DNA from 4 places in the Yersinia mollaretii ATCC 43969 genome. Region 1 is predicted to be linked to each of the others. Evidence: predicted binding sites of a transcription regulator. Region 1 holds the regulator's gene; each other region holds the start of a gene.

Region 1 (4,166 bases):
CCCCAATGGCGGTCGAGATTCACTCGCAAGATGTGAATTTGAGCCAAGGTGTGGCACTGGACCTGAGCGCCTTGCCTAAACCGGCTGCCGAGGTGGTACAGCAGCGTTTCGAATTGCTCGGCCTGAAGCTGAATGCTGCGGGTTTCCCGATAAAAACCTCGATCCAACCGGCTGCGTTTAAGGGCGATTTAGCGGTCTCTGGTGCCTATGAGCTGAAAATCGGCGAGAAGGGCGCACAGGTTATTGGCTTTGATCCCACAGGCGTCTTCTATGGTCTGCAATCTATTCTCTCTTTGGTGCCCACTGACGGTAGCCAGAAAATAGCGACATTGGACGCAAAAGATGCGCCGCGCTTTGAATATCGTGGCGTCTTCCTTGATGTCGGCCGTAACTTCAAAACCAAAGATGCCGTGTTGCGTTTACTGGATCAGATGGCCGCTTACAAGCTGAACAAATTCCATTTCCATCTGAGCGACGATGAGGGCTGGCGTATTGAGATCCCCGGCCTGCCAGAGCTGACTGATGTGGGCAGTAAACGTTGCCACGATTTGACTGAAAACAGCTGTTTGTTGCCGCAGTTGGGGTCTGGCCCGGATAGCAATAATCTGGGGAGTGGTCACTTCACCCGCGATGATTACATCGAAATTCTGAAATACGCCAAAGCGCGCCAGATTGATGTCATTCCTGAAATCGACATGCCCGCCCATGCTCGTGCGGCGGTGGTCTCCATGGAGGCCCGTTACAACAATCTGATGAAGCAGGGTAAAGAGCAAGAGGCCAATGAGTTCCGCCTGCTTGACCCGACAGATGACTCCAATACTACCTCCGTGCAGTTCTATGAGCGCAAAAGCTACCTGAACCCTTGTCTGGACTCCTCTAAGCGCTTCGTTGATAAAGTGATCGGCGAAATGGCTCAGATGCACAAAGAGGCGGGGATGCCGCTGACCACTTGGCACTTTGGCGGTGATGAGGCGAAAAATATCCGTCTGGGGGCCGGTTTCCAAGACAAAAATGGCCCGATTGAGCCGGGTAAAGGCATCATTGATAAGAGTGTTGAAGATAAGCCATGGGCCAAGTCGCAGGTATGTCAGGAGATGGTCAAGCAAGGCAAAGTTCAGGACGTGGAGCATCTCTCCAGCCACTTCGCCATTGAAGTGAGCAAATTGGTGAATGCCCATGGCATCGAAAAAATGCAAGCTTGGCAGGATGGCCTGAAAGATGCCAAAGGCGCGAAAGACTTTGCGACTCAACGTGTTGGTGTCAACTTCTGGGACACCTTGTTCTGGGGCGGCGCTGATTCAATCAACGATTGGGCCAATAAAGGCTACGAAGTGGTAGCCTCCAACCCGGATTATGTCTACTTCGACATGCCGTATGAAGTTAACCCGAATGAACGAGGCTACTACTGGGCCACCCGTTTTAACGACGAGGCTAAAGTCTTCAGCTTCGCGCCAGATAACATGCCGCAAAACGCCGAAACCTCTGTCGATCGCGATGGCAATCACTTCAGCGCGAAGAGTGATAAGCCGTGGCCGGGCGTACACGGTATTTCCGGTCAGTCGTGGAATGAAACCGTCCGCACTGATGAGCAGATGGAGTACATGATCTTCCCGCGCGTCTTACCACTGGCGGAACGTGCCTGGCATCGCGCGTCATGGGAGCAAGATTATAAAGCGGGCCGCGAGTACAAAGGCGGTGAGACGCATTGGGTTGATACCAAGGCGCTGGACACCGATTGGCAGCGTTTTGCCAATATTATGGGCCAACGTGAACTGGCGAAATTGGATAAAGCGGGCATTGCTTACCGCCTACCAGTACCTGGAGCACGGGTGGTTGCGGGTCAATTAGAGGCCAATATCTCATTGCCGGGCTTGATCATCCAGTACTCCACTGATGGCGGTAAGCAATGGCAGCAATATGATGCCAAAGCGCAACCTAAAGTCAGCGGTGATGTGATGATCCGTTCAACCAGCCCGGATGGTAAACGTAGTAGTCGGGCCGAGCCGGTTAAAGTGTGATGATGAGTTTCAAAACGCTGTGTCTGCTGTTTTCTTTATTTTGCGATAAACAAAATTAAGTGAAGTTGAGTTGATGGTTTTTCCCCCGGCTTGCCGGGGTTTTTTTACGTCAAAATTCATGCAGGCAGCCTAATCACTGAGTCATGATAAACAGCGAAAATATGTCATGTAAGATTAGGGGATGACGGGATATCAATAAGAGTGACCACCCGGCTCCCGCTGAGGTGAGCGTACGGGAAAGGTGGCCATTTTGCTGGGACTTATGTTAACCCGATAATTAAATAGCACTATCAGGGCCAAAAATAAACCTAACGTGATTCAGTGCTTAAAATCTTTATAAGATCAGCGCGATAACGCGGCATTATCTTTTATCGTGTGCAGACTCATTTTCACGGCAGTCGCCGGATTCACAGTGGCCATACAAATACAGGCTGTGATTGGTCAGCTTGATACCGTGTTGCTTAGATATTTCACGTTGAAGAGTTTCAATCGCTTCATTGCTAAACTCGATCACTTTACCGCAATCCAGACAAATCAGGTGATCGTGATGATGCTGCTGCGTCAACTCAAAGACTGATTTACCGCCTTCGAAATTGTGGCGGGTCACAATACCGGCATCGTCAAATTGATTCAGTACGCGGTAAACCGTCGCCAGACCAATCTCTTCACCGATATCGATCAGCTTTTTATAAAGATCTTCCGCGCTGACGTGGTGGCACGCCGGATCTTGCAACACTTCCAGAATCTTCAGCCGGGGCAGTGTTACTTTAAGGCCAGCGTTTTTTAAGGCTTTGTTGTTGTCAGTCATGCGGATTCAGTCCTGTTACTATCGATTCAAATTAAGGCTGTTCAGCCTATGACATCCGTGGCGCAATAATTACAATTGCGTCTCATTATAGAACTGCTAGCCCCAAATGAAAACCGTGGTTGTTAACAAAGATATAATTGCACACTTTGCCAGATTAATCATGCAGTGTATTGATGAATGGGGATGTAGCATCATTTTAGTCTATATCCGCTACGCATAACGTTACAAATTTGTAGCGACTTATTTTTATTATTCACTAATGAAGATGTGGAATTGTGGGCTGCTTAACAGAGAAGGGTGAAAGGGGTGAAAAGCAGCGGAGACGCCCGACGATAATAATACGCCATTGCGCCTCCACAGTAACAAATTAGCCGGTGATCTCAGACAGATTCATCTCTTCACTGATCTGTTTTACCCAAGCATCAACACGTTCATTCGTCAGTTCTGGTTGGCGATCTTCATCGATAGCTAAACCGATAAAGTGATCGTCATCAGCCAAACCTTTGGAGGCTTCGAAGTGGTAGCCTGCGGTTGGCCAGTGACCGACAATCGCGGCACCTCGTGGCTCGATGATGTCACGCACGGTGCCCATCGCATCGCAGAAATACTCCGCGTAGTCTTCCTGATCGCCGCAACCAAATAGGGCAACCAGTTTGCCGTTGAAATCGATCTCTTCCAGTGTCGGGAAGAAATCATCCCAGTCACACTGTGCTTCGCCGTAATACCAAGTTGGGATACCGATCAGCAGGATATCGAAGGCTTCTAAGTCTTCTTTGCTGCTTTTGGCAATGTCGTGAACCTCAGCAACCTCTTTGCCCAGTTGCTTTTGGATCATCTTGGCAATGTTTTCGGTATTGCCAGTATCGCTGCCAAAGAAAATGCCTACAGTTGCCATATAACTTAATACCTTATAAATTCAAATAGTTATGCAGATTATCGCGCTTTCTGCCCAATAATATAACACATTTCATAGGGCGGCATAATGCCAGAAAACCCCGTCAGACGGGTATCAAGTTTATGCGATATTAAATTTTTGTGAGTTGCTCAACCTTATAACGTCATTGCCGATAACCGTTGTGTAACTGAAAGGTTGCAATTAGCGGTGCCAGGGGGAAACCGTCAGATGAAAATTTGCCGGAAAGGAGTTGTCGTTAGCTGTATGGAACGTCCTTTATTGCTTTTCGGTCATCAAATAACACCTGAGTCTCTAACGGTAACCATCCGATATATAAGGGGAACGAACATGCAGTTTTTAAAAAATATTACTATCAGAGCCGCGCTACTTTGGGTGCTTGGTGCCTTTTGCCTGCTCTGGGGCGGCGTCTCTGCTTATACATTGT
Region 2 (4,166 bases), 1.1 Mb from region 1:
TTCACTCGCCAAAAGGCCGCGCAACACTGGTGCGCGAGTGGTTACGGCTGCTCTCTGAGCAAGGGGTTGACCCGGTAGCGCTGGAGCAAGGGCTGGCAACCCGGCGCCTGAGTCTCCGTGGCCTGATTGAAAAGACCCGCAACACTTGGCATGCCAGCAAGGGGGACTATGATTTCTCCCACGAAGTTAAAGAGGCGATGTCGGGGTGCCTGGCCTGCAAAGCCTGCTCGACTCAGTGCCCAATAAAAATTGACGTCCCCGGTTTCCGCTCGCGTTTCCTCCAGTTGTATCACACCCGCTATCACCGCCCACTGCGCGACTATGTGGTGGCAGGGGTGGAGAGCTATGCGCCGTTAATGGCGAAAACACCGAAAATTTTTAATTTCTTCCTGAAACAGCCGTGGGTCGGCGCGTTAAGCCGCAAGAGTATTGGCATGGTGGATCTCCCGATGCTCTCCAGCCCCTCATTGAAGCAGTCGTTGTCAGGTCACTACGCCAGTACCATGACGCTGGAACAGTTGGAGCAACTGCCGGAAGCTGAACGGTGTCAGCACGTGCTGATCGTGCAAGATCCCTTCACCAGCTACTATGATGCCCAAGTGGTGGCCGATTTTGTCCGGCTGGTGGAAAAGCTGGGCTTTAACCCGGTGCTGCTGCCATTCTCACCTAATGGCAAGGCGCAACATATTAAAGGCTTCCTGCTGCGCTTCGCCAAAACTGCGCGCAAGACCGCCGATTTCCTGAATCGCATCGCGCGGTTGGGGATGCCAATGGTCGGGGTTGATCCCGCATTGGTGCTCTGCTATCGCGATGAATATAAAGAGATTCTGGGCGATTCCCGAGGTGACTTTAATGTCCAGTTGGTGCATGAGTGGTTGCAGGCGGCACTGGCGGAACAGCCAGAGCAGCAGATGAGCGGCGAATCTTGGTATCTGTTCGGTCATTGCACTGAAACCACAGCACTGCCCGCCAGTAGTCAACATTGGGCATCGATATTCTCCCGCTATGGTGCCAAACTGGAAAATGTCAGTGTTGGCTGCTGTGGCATGGCGGGCACCTATGGTCATGAAGCGAAGAATATCGATAACTCGCTGGGTATCTATGCCTTATCTTGGCAGCAAGCACTGCAAAAGCTGCCCGGAAAACGTTGTTTAGCCACTGGCTACTCGTGCCGCAGTCAAGTAAAGCGCATCGAGGGCAATGGATTGCGGCATCCGTTGCAAGCTTTGCTTGAACTGGTTTAATCTGCGAGGGCAGCAAAAGAGCAAATCCCGCTGAGCTGACTTAGGTCAGTGATTCGGGTGAGTGAAAGCAGCTAACGCCGCTGCAACTTCAATGAGGAAGGGGGAAACGGATGCTTTGGAAACGAACGGCCACACTGGAACAACTCAACCAGCAAAGTCAGGGCTGCATGGTTGGGCATCTGGGTATTGAGTTTACCCGGTTCGACGATGATGAGCTGGAGGCCACTATGCCGGTCGATCATCGGACCACACAACCTTTTGGCCTACTACATGGCGGGGCTTCTGTGGTGCTGGCGGAGTCTCTTGGCTCAATGGCGGGCTATTTGTGCACTCTTGAGGGCCAACAGATCGTGGGGTTGGAAATTAATGCTAACCACTTGAAGTCAGTACGTTCTGGAAAAGTGCGCGGCTGTTGTCGCGCTATTCATGTCGGGCGCAGTCATCAGGTGTGGCAGATTGAGATTTTCGATGAACAGGACCATCTGTGTTGCACTTCGCGCTTAACGACCGCCGTGCTGACGCGATAACACCATTCGCCATAAACACCCATTATTACCTTGCTCAGGGCCATTGATTGGCCTTGAGCAACTTAATTCTGCCTCTCTTCTCTATCACCATCTTGCTACCTCGCCCTAAGCCAATTGACACCCAAATAAGGTGACGTTGTCACCCATTAAAGTGAACACCCTTAATACCCTTACAGCTTGAAGTGTGAAGGGATTGTTTATCCGATAAATGCGGCAAATCTCTCTGATAGGTTTCCCCCGCGGGTGTTTTCAGCTAAAGTTAATGGAGAAATAGGTATTTTCTATGAATGTTTTAAAACGCAAAGGCTGACTGCGATTAGCCTTTGATCTAGCAAGGGATTTGAGCGTCGCTGTGAAATTTATTCATTTATTTCAGGGTGATAAAAAGTGCACTTGTTCCTCAAGACTTCCACGGCCATCGCAGCATGCTTATTCGTTGCCGCCTCATTCGAGGTCAAAACGGCACTTTTCTTAATATCCCTGCAAAACAAACGGTTGAAGTGATAATTATTATCACTACCATTGTGAACATTCTGTGTTGATTCACTCATAATCAGCCAGCAAATTGTTAACCTGAAATGGACTATACCCAAAGTCAATGGGTGATTGAGAAACATAAGGTAGGGCATATGCAACAGGAATCCGTCGGCACATTTTCACTTGATGAGAATGTCTGGCAAGGCGTGACGATAACAGACAGTGCTGCCGCGCAAATCACACGGCTGATGCAACAAGACCCGCAAGTGAAAGGTTTGCAGCTCGGGGTCAAGCAGTCCGGTTGTGCTGGGTTCGCCTATGTTATGGATATGGCGAAAGAACCCGCCGACGACTGTCTGGTGTTTGAACAAGGTAGCGCCAGACTCTACGTGCCATTGAAAGCGATGCCATTTATTGATGGCACCGAGGTGGATTACGTCCGCGAAGGGCTAAACCAGATCTTCAAATTTAATAATCCTAAAGCTCAACATGCCTGTGGGTGTGGCGAGAGTTTTGGCGTTTGAGCGATGTAAACGAAATGACACGAAGCAATGTAGAAGTTCCAGATGATGTGCAGGCTTGGGTCAGCGAGGGTCGCTATAAAGAAGGTTTTTTTACCCAGTTGGCGACCGATGAGCTAGCGAAAGGCATCAATGAAGATGTCATCCGCGCCATTTCAGCGAAACGTAATGAACCTGAATGGATGCTGGAGTTTCGTCTCGGCGCTTATCGCAGTTGGCTAGAGATGGAAGAGCCGCACTGGCTGAAAGCCCACTATAAGAGCTTGGATTATCAGGATTATAGCTACTACTCTGCGCCCTCCTGCGGTAGCTGTGATGATAGCTGTGATTCACAACCGGGTGCGGTGCAGCAGTCGTCGGCAGAGAATGAATACCTGACCGCTGAGGTAGAGTCGGCGTTTGCCCAGCTTGGCGTGCCAGTGCGAGAAGGGGCCGAGGTGGCGGTTGATGCCATTTTTGACTCAGTATCTGTAGCGACCACCTATCGCGGCAAGTTGGCTGAGCAGGGGATTATTTTCTGTTCATTTGGCGAAGCTATTCAGGAGTATCCGGATCTGGTACGCAAGTATCTGGGGTCTGTGGTGCCAGCGAAAGATAACTTTTTTGCCGCGCTAAATGCGGCGGTGGCGTCTGATGGCACCTTTGTTTATGTGCCAAAAGGGGTGCGCTGCCCGATGGAGTTATCCACCTACTTCCGGATCAATGCCGCCAAGACTGGGCAGTTCGAGCGCACTATTTTGATTGCCGACGAAGGCAGCTATGTCAGCTATATTGAGGGCTGTTCCGCGCCTGTACGTGACACTTACCAGCTACATGCCGCCGTGGTTGAAGTCATTTTGCACAAAAATGCCGAAGTGAAATACTCCACGGTTCAGAACTGGTTTGCCGGGACTGAGAGCACTGGCGGTATCCTCAACTTTGTGACCAAGCGCGCATTGTGTGAAGGTGAAGGGTCGAAAATGTCGTGGACCCAATCTGAAACCGGCTCTGCCATTACATGGAAATACCCGAGTGTGATTTTGCAGGGCGATAACTCAATCGGCGAATTCTTCTCAGTGGCGCTGACCAACGGCTACCAACAGGCGGATACTGGCACCAAGATGATCCACATTGGCAAAAACACCAAATCAACCATTATCGCCAAAGGGATCTCTGCCGGACACAGCCAAAACACCTATCGTGGCTTGGTCAAAATTCTACCCGGTGCGGATAATGCCCGTAACTTCACGCAATGTGACTCAATGCTGATTGGCCCGAATTCCGGTGCGCATACCTTCCCGTATGTGGAGGTGCGCAATAATTCAGCACAATTGGAACACGAAGCGACCACCTCAAAAATTGGCGACGACCAACTGTTTTATTGCTTGCAACGCGGTATCAGCGAAGATGATGCCATC
Region 3 (4,166 bases), 550 kb from region 1:
GAGGGGCATAGGTCGTTGGAAGTTCAGGTAATTCACTGCCACTTTCCAGTCGCTCTAAATAGTTAAAGATGGCCTGCTTGATTAGCCAGTGCGGCGTGCGGTCTATCCGTTGTGCTGCGCCCTTGATTCGGTCGCGGGTCGCTTCATCGAGTTTTACGCCCATTGTGGTGCTAGCCATGCTGTCAGGCTCCTTTTATAAGGGGAGTTATGATTTTATTTCCGACAATATCAATCATGTTGCAACTTTGTGCAACCGTGTTAAATCAGGCATGTGAATGAACTGTGAATTCAGTCTGGTTTTTAACAATTATTCAGAGGGAGAGATAGCGAATATATTACGAGTTGTGATGGCGAAGACTAATAATAGTAGGATTTGTGGGGTGTTTACCTCAGGTATCACTCATTTTGTCATGGAAGGTGTCACTCCAAACGCGGCTTAATGTGATGTGGCGTGAATTTTTTGTAAATAATTTGTTTAAATTGTTGTGGGTGAAGAAAGTCCTCCACTAGGATAGCAACCTCGAGCTAGCGGTTCGCTGGCGAATAGTTGTACTAATAATTTTTTTAAGGTTGGATGTTTATCTGCGGTTAACAGTTTATCTGAGGTTAATCGTTTGTCTCTGGTGCAACTGAGTGTCACGTTCCGACCATCCAGAGATAAACATGATGCCGCCCTCAGAGAGAAGAACTAAAAATAGCAGACATATTAAAACGATAAAGGCACTAGGGAGACATTGCATGACCATGAATACACCGATGTTGGTGACTTTTTTAGTTTACATTTTTGGGATGATATTGATTGGCCTCATGGCCTACCGGGCAACCAATAGCTTTGATGATTACATTCTGGGCGGGCGAAGTTTAGGCAGTGTCGTGACGGCACTCTCTGCTGGCGCTTCCGATATGAGTGGCTGGCTTTTGATGGGGCTTCCGGGTGCGATTTTTCTGTCGGGTATCTCCGAAAGCTGGATAGCCATTGGTTTGACAATTGGTGCTTATCTTAACTGGAAGTTGGTCGCTGGCCGTTTGCGGGTTCATACCGAAGCCAATAATAACGCGCTGACCTTACCGGATTATTTCACCAGCCGATTTGAAGATAAAAGTAAATTGCTGCGGGTGATATCAGCCGTGGTGATTTTGGTCTTCTTTACCATTTATTGTGCATCAGGCATTGTGGCTGGGGCGCGTCTGTTTGAAAGCACCTTTGACATGAGTTATGGCACGGCGTTGTGGGCGGGAGCGGCAGCCACTATCGCCTACACCTTTATTGGTGGTTTCCTTGCGGTCAGTTGGACCGATACCGTGCAGGCGACACTGATGATTTTCGCCCTGATATTAACGCCGATTATCGTTATTCTGGCGGTGGGAGGCATCGATACATCAATGATGGTTATCGCCGCGAAAAACCCAGCCAATATCGATATGTTTAAAGGGTTGAATCTGGTCGCTATTCTCTCGCTGTTGGGCTGGGGTTTAGGCTATTTCGGCCAGCCGCATATTCTGGCGCGTTTTATGGCGGCAGACTCCCATCGGACGATTCGTAGTGCTCGTCGCATCAGTATGACTTGGATGATCCTCTGTCTGGCAGGGACGATTGCGGTGGGCTTCTTTGGTATCGCCTACTTTGAAAACCACCCAGAGCAAGCGGGAAATGTGACCCAAAATGGGGAGCGGGTATTCATCGAGTTAGCCAAGCTGCTGTTCAACCCATGGATTGCCGGTATTCTGCTCTCCGCCATTCTGGCAGCGGTCATGAGTACATTAAGCTGCCAGTTGTTAGTGTGTTCTAGTGCGCTGACAGAAGATCTGTATAAAGCCTTCCTGCGCAAAAAAGCCAGCCAGAAAGAGTTAGTCTGGGTTGGCCGTGCCATGGTGTTGCTGGTGGCATTGATCGCCATTGCACTGGCAGCGGACCCTGATAACCGCGTGCTGGGTCTGGTCAGTTATGCCTGGGCAGGCTTTGGGGCAGCATTTGGCCCAGTGGTGCTCATCTCGGTGACATGGCCACGCATGACCCGCAATGGCGCACTGGCGGGGATGCTGATTGGGGCTATCACCGTTATCGTCTGGAAACAGTACGCATGGCTGGGCTTGTACGAGATTATCCCCGGCTTTGTGTTCGCGTGTATCGCCATTGTGGTGGTGAGCTTGATGGGTAAAGCACCGAGCAATGCCATTACCGAACGTTTCCGCGATGCTGAAGCGGAGTTCAAAACCGTTTAATCACCGCGTTGACTTTACTTAATCAGCCTCCTACCAAAATAGGGGGCTTTTTTTATAGGAAAACCGGCCTGTTTTGCTCGCGATATGACGTGGCATCCTGATGAATTCATGCGTTATCTCACCACTCAGAAACAATTTGCCACACTTTGATTAACAATATTCTTACGCGCTCTATTGAATTTCTTTTTAACAGAATGATAATCACTATCGTTTTGAGTTTTACTTTTCTTTACGCAAATTGACGTTGCTTGTCATCATCGCGTTATACCCATACCTACCGCAGGGGTTCCGGCATGTTCGTCCCATTTCTTATTATGTTTCGTGAAGGGCTGGAGGCAGCACTGATTGTTAGCCTGATCGCCAGCTATCTTAAACGTACTCAACGCGGTCAATGGATGGGGGCAGTGTGGGTTGGTGTGATCACAGCGGCGGCGCTCTGTCTGGCTATCGGCATCTTTATTAATGAAACTACTGGTGAGTTTCCGCAAAAGCAGCAAGAGCTGTTTGAAGGGATTATCGCGGTGGTGGCGGTGTGCATATTAACCTATATGGTTTTCTGGATGCGCAAAGTGTCCAAGTCAGTCAAAACACATCTGGAAGGGGCAATCGACAGCGCCCTCAATTCTGGCCGGAGTCAGGGCTGGGCCTTGGTCGCTATGGTCTTCTTTGCCGTGGCTCGGGAAGGGCTTGAGTCCGTATTCTTCTTACTGGCGGCTTTCCAGCAAGATGTCGGCATTGGCGCGCCCATCGGGGCCATATTGGGGTTAACCTGCGCTATTCTGGTCGGCATGGCGATCTACTGGGGTGGCATCAAGTTGCATCTGGCTAAATTCTTCAAATGGACCAGCCTGTTTATTCTGTTTGTTGCCGCAGGGCTGGCAGCGGGTGCGATAAGAGCCTTCCATGAGGCGGGTCTGTGGAACCATTTTCAAGATATCGCCTTTGATCTGACCCATGTGCTCTCAACACACTCACTGTTTGGCACCTTCCTCGAAGGCATGTTCGGCTATCAAGAAGCGCCAACCGTCAGTGAAGTAGCGGTCTACTTTATCTATCTGATTCCGGCATTAATCCTATTTTTCCTTCCACCCCGCACCACGGCGGCCACAACCGCCCCTGCTGCGCGGAAAACTCACTAATCATTCAGGGATTTATCACATGTCTAACCGGTTCTTCCGTCGCACAGCGTTGCAAGTCGCGTTACTGGCACTACCTGCTTTGGCTATCAACGCACAGGCTGCTGATATTCCACAAGTTAAAATCACGGTGAATGATAAGCAGTGCGAGCCAATGGCGCTGACGATTCCTGCCGGTAAAACCCAGTTTATTGTCCATAATGTCAGCCAGAAAGGGTTGGAGTGGGAGATCCTCAAAGGGGTTATGGTGGTTGAGGAGCGCGAGAATATTGCTCCGGGCTTTACCCAAAAGATGACCGCTAATCTGGAGCCGGGCGAATATGACATGACCTGCGGTTTGCTGAGCAACCCTAAAGGCAAATTGACTGTCACGGCGGCAGCGGGCGCAGAGGCCGCCGTGAAGCCGGACGCCATGGCATTAGTAGGGCCGATTGCGGAGTACAAAGTCTATGTCACACAAGAAGTGGCTCAGCTAGTCACGCAAACGAAAGCCTTTACCGATGCGGTAAAAAAAGGGGATCTGGCGCTGGCACGCAAGTTGTACGCGCCGACTCGCCAACATTACGAGCGTATCGAGCCGATTGCTGAACTGTTCTCCGATTTGGATGGCAGCATTGATGCCCGTGAAGATGATTTTGAGCAGAAAGCCGCCGATCCGAAATTTACCGGGTTTCATCGGTTAGAGAAGATCTTGTTTGGCGACAACACCACCAAAGGTGCCGACAAATTTGCTGATCAGCTCTATCTGGACACCTTAGAGCTGCAAAAACGCATTACTGGCCTGACATTTGCGCCGAACAAAGTGGT
Region 4 (4,166 bases), 1.3 Mb from region 1:
CGCTCGGCCATCGCCAGTGTGGCACGTAATGGCACGGTAATTTGGCGAGTCATGCGCCATGAAATCAGCAAACCCAACAGCAGGGCGGCAACAGCGGCAATGGCTAACTGCAATTGCGCATTATTGATTTCGTCGTGGGTGCCTTGCAGCTCTTGGGTGAACAGGTGGGTTGCCAGTTTGTTCAGTTCATTGGCGCTGGTTTCCATCACTTTACCCACTTCCAGCTCTTGCTGATAAGCCGGTAAATAGGCCAGCACGTTGTCTTTATAGGTGCCTAGACTGGTGATAACCGGTGCCAACAGTCTTTGTTGATCTGGCGATAACACCGGCATAAAGGCATTTGCCGCGCTATTAGCGATATTGATGGAGGTAATCAGGGAGGATTCGGCCTCCTGATTGCGATCCAGCAACAAGCCCCGGGCGTTATAGCGCACGGTCATGAGCTTCTGATTCATCTCTGCGAGTAGAATTTGAGTGTTGGTGTCCGCGCCCTCATTGAGCAAACTTTGTTGTAACTCGTTGAGATTCTTCTGTGTTTCGGAGATATTCCAGCTTTTGCGCACATCGTCTTTATGTGCCACGGCATTAACAAAATTACTCTGCTGTTGCAGGTACTCTTCTACCACATCGGCGATGGCCCCGATGGTTTTGCGGTTACTTTCCGACCAGCTAAGAGTCTCGCTCTGGGTCAGCAGGTTTTTGATATTGTTGATGTGTTGCGAGTTTTCTTTGATGTATTGCAAATCATAGGTGCGCTCATATAGCGCACGATTGTATTTTGCCTGATTGGCTTCATCGTTAATTTTGTAGCTCAGATCGACTTTGTAAGCATGCTCTTCGATGACGGAGAAATGGTAAGCGGTGGTCCCAGCGATGATCCCAACCAACAGCAACATCAGGAAAAAACTTAATCCCAGCTTTTTACCGACTTTCACATTATCAAAATGACCCAAAATTTTGCTAAATCCTGCCATGTTATCTCCGTTATGCGGTGTCTCTGATGCAAATCAATCAGCGTAGGTGAGTGGGGTAGGTCTAATTATTAGAGGAATGAGGGCTGGACGCGGGGAGGCCTTGGCAAGAGTGCTTTTCCCAAACGTAATAACAGCTACATTCATAGATTTCGTCCATGAATGCCAGTCACCTTCTTGTACAATCTATCGGCAGGATTTGGCTAAACTTTAGCAATAAAAATGTCAGAAAATAGCAATAAAAAATGCCAGCAAAGAGAACCTTGCTGGCATCGATTGAGTCCCGTAGACATGCGTTTTAAGGCATGTGCGCGGTTTTGGCTAACTACTTAGCTTGAGCGAAACGCGCGGCTGCTTCGTCCCAGTTAACCACGTTCCAGAATGCTTTGATGTAGTCTGGGCGACGGTTTTGGAATTTCAGGTAGTAAGCGTGTTCCCACACATCCAGGCCCATAATTGGGAAGCCTGATGCACCAGCAACGGCTTCACCCATCAACGGGTTATCTTGGTTAGCAGTAGACACCACCGCCAATTTGCCGTCAGCTTTCAGTACCAGCCAAGCCCAGCCAGAACCGAAACGGGTGGCTGCCGCAGCTTCAAATGTGGCTTTGAAATCATCAACCGTTTTGAAGTCGCGCTCGATAGCAGCTTTCAGATCACCCGTCAGGGTGGTGCCCAGTTTCAGACCCTTCCAGAACAGGCTGTGGTTAGCGTGGCCGCCCGCATTGTTACGCATAAAGGTGCGTTTTTCAGCAGGAACTTTGTCCAGATCTTGGATCAGCTCTTCAACACTCAGTTTAGTCAGCTCAGGAAAGCTCTCCAACACCGTGTTTGCATTGTTAACATAGGTTTGGTGGTGTTTGGTGTGATGGATTTCCATCGTCTGCTTATCGAAGTGAGGTTCTAAAGCGTCATAAGCATAAGGCAGGGATGGCAGTGAGTAACTCATAATCATCGTCTCCATAGTGTAGGGCGGCACAAAAAAAGTAAGCACCGCGTAAGCGTTCGGATCATTATAGTTAATTAAATGATATTGAAAATGATTATCAATGCCTTGCTAATTATGTGGTCTTTCTACTCACGAATCCGCTGTGGATGAGTATACACCGTGGCTCTACCGGGTTTACTGAAGCCGACCAAGGTCAAATTGCAGCGCTCGGCGACTTCAACCGCTAAGGTTGTGGCAGCAGAAACAGCAAATAAAATTTCTGCGCCGCACATGGCGGTTTTCTGCACCATCTCATAGCTGGCGCGGCTAGAGACCAGCACCGCGCCTTGCTGCCACGGCTGTTTGGCCCGAATTCCCAGCAACTTATCCAGCGCCACATGGCGGCCAACATCTTCGCAGCCGCCCAATAATTCACCCTGTGGATTGATCCACGCGGCGGCATGGGTACACCCCGTCAACTGACCCACGGTTTGTACCTGTTTGAGTTGCGCTAGGGCGCGGTCCAACTGAGCCAGATTAAAGGTTTGCGTGAACGGCAGCGGGGTGATGGGGCGGAAGATATCCTCCAGTTGCTCGATGCCGCAGACACCACACCCCGTGCGGCCTGCCATCGCCCGACGGCGCTCTTTCAACCCGGCAAATCGGCGGCTCGATAACTCAATATTCACTTCGATGCCGTTGCAGTTGGGGGTGACCTCAATGGCATAGATCTCTTGCGGGGCGCTAATAATGCCTTCCGACAGCGAAAATCCCAGTGCGAAGGCCTCCAAATCCTTCGGCGTCGCCATCATCACCACATGGGAGATGCCGTTGTAGACCAGTGCTACCGGCACTTCTTCCGCCAGCCAATCCCATTGTGGTGCTGTCATTTGATGGCGCTGTAGCACGCTAAGTTGCTTGGCACCGCAGATTTCGGTGGAGAGGTCATTTCCTGAAGGTTTGATCTGGCTCACTATGCGGTCCCGAAAGTTATAACCCATAATCACAATGTGGTAACATTCACATTAAGAATAGTGTGGCTACATATCGTTATTTCAGAAATGTATCCCACACGGTAAAGCGTGATATCGCGTAAGCGATTTTAGCGCCTCCCGTTTTGTTGTGGGAAGCGCGAACTGAATTTTAAATTTCATACCCAAAATAATTCGAGTTGCAGGAAGGCGGCAAGCGAATGAATCCCGATGAGCTTACAGCGGTAAGTGATTCGGGTGAGTGAGCGCAGCCAACGCACATGTGGCTCGAAGTATGACGGGTAAAACAATGTGACAATGTAAGGAGAGACCCATGCAGGTCAGCAGAAGGCAGTTCTTTAAGATCTGCGCTGGCGGTATGGCGGGAACCACGGTCGCGGCACTCGGCTTTGCGCCGTCAGTGGCGCTTGCGGAGACGCGCAATTACAAATTGCTGCGTGCCCGTGAAACGCGGAATACCTGTACATACTGCTCTGTCGGTTGCGGGCTTTTGATGTATAGCCTCGGCGACGGCGCGAAAAACGCCAAAGAGAGCATTTTCCATATCGAAGGGGACCCGGACCATCCGGTCAACCGTGGCGCACTTTGCCCTAAAGGGGCTGGGCTAGTGGATTTCATCCACAGCGAAAGTCGGCTGAAATACCCTGAATACCGCGCGCCAGGTTCAGACAAATGGCAGCGAATCACTTGGGATGATGCTTTTGATCGCATTGCCAAGCTGATGAAAGAGGACCGGGATGCGAACTTTATTAAGACCAACGACGCGGGCGTGACCGTCAACCGTTGGCTGAGCACCGGTATGCTGTGTGCTTCCGCATCCAGCAACGAAACGGGTTATTTGACCCAGAAATTTAGTCGCGCTCTCGGCATGCTTGCCGTAGACAACCAAGCACGTGTCTGACACGGACCAACGGTAGCAAGTCTTGCTCCAACATTTGGTCGCGGTGCGATGACCAACCACTGGGTTGACATTAAGAACGCGAATTTGATTATCGTCATGGGCGGTAATGCGGCAGAAGCGCATCCGGTGGGGTTCCGCTGGGCGATGGAAGCCAAGATCCACAACAATGCCAAGCTGCTGGTGATAGACCCGCGCTTTACTCGTACGGCTTCGGTGGCTGATTTCTACACGCCAATCCGCTCCGGTACGGATATTGCGTTCCTGTCTGGCGTCTTGTTGTACCTGATGACCAACGAAAAAATTAACCGTGAGTACGTCGAAGCGTACACCAACGCCAGCTTGCTGGTGCGGGAAGACTTTGCCTTCGAAGACGG

What was found. The regulator Fur, encoded in region 1, represses iron uptake genes when iron is present. The targets are predictions, from matches to a motif close to ATAATAATGAGAACNACTATCAA.
Region 2: sufA (Fe-S cluster assembly scaffold SufA) is a predicted target of Fur. The motif match lies at 2,272-2,294, and genes of this name have one in related genera.
Region 3: efeU (iron uptake transporter permease EfeU) is a predicted target of Fur. The motif match lies at 2,412-2,434, and genes of this name have one in related genera.
Region 4: sodA (superoxide dismutase [Mn]) is a predicted target of Fur. The motif match lies at 1,999-2,021, and genes of this name have one in related genera.

The regions. Positions count from the first base shown of each region.
Region 1 covers NZ_CP054043.1:2,583,790-2,587,955, forward strand. Annotated here, with positions in the region: gene HRD69_RS11430 (beta-N-acetylhexosaminidase) at 1-2,018, shown strand, start outside; gene fur (ferric iron uptake transcriptional regulator) at 2,380-2,826, opposite strand; gene fldA (flavodoxin FldA) at 3,194-3,721, opposite strand; gene HRD69_RS11445 (methyl-accepting chemotaxis protein) at 4,070-4,166, shown strand, end outside.
Region 2 covers NZ_CP054043.1:3,655,280-3,659,445, reverse strand. Annotated here, with positions in the region: gene ydiJ (D-2-hydroxyglutarate dehydrogenase YdiJ) at 1-1,244, shown strand, start outside; gene HRD69_RS16330 (hotdog fold thioesterase) at 1,355-1,771, shown strand; gene sufA (Fe-S cluster assembly scaffold SufA) at 2,401-2,772, shown strand; gene sufB (Fe-S cluster assembly protein SufB) at 2,787-4,166, shown strand, end outside.
Region 3 covers NZ_CP054043.1:3,135,759-3,139,924, forward strand. Annotated here, with positions in the region: gene putA (trifunctional transcriptional regulator/proline dehydrogenase/L-glutamate gamma-semialdehyde dehydrogenase) at 1-178, opposite strand, end outside; gene putP (sodium/proline symporter PutP) at 739-2,223, shown strand; gene efeU (iron uptake transporter permease EfeU) at 2,517-3,362, shown strand; gene efeO (iron uptake system protein EfeO) at 3,382-4,166, shown strand, end outside.
Region 4 covers NZ_CP054043.1:1,331,841-1,336,006, forward strand. Annotated here, with positions in the region: gene HRD69_RS05830 (methyl-accepting chemotaxis protein) at 1-974, opposite strand, end outside; gene sodA (superoxide dismutase [Mn]) at 1,297-1,920, opposite strand; gene fdhD (formate dehydrogenase accessory sulfurtransferase FdhD) at 2,046-2,900, opposite strand; gene fdnG (formate dehydrogenase-N subunit alpha) at 3,205-4,166, shown strand, end outside.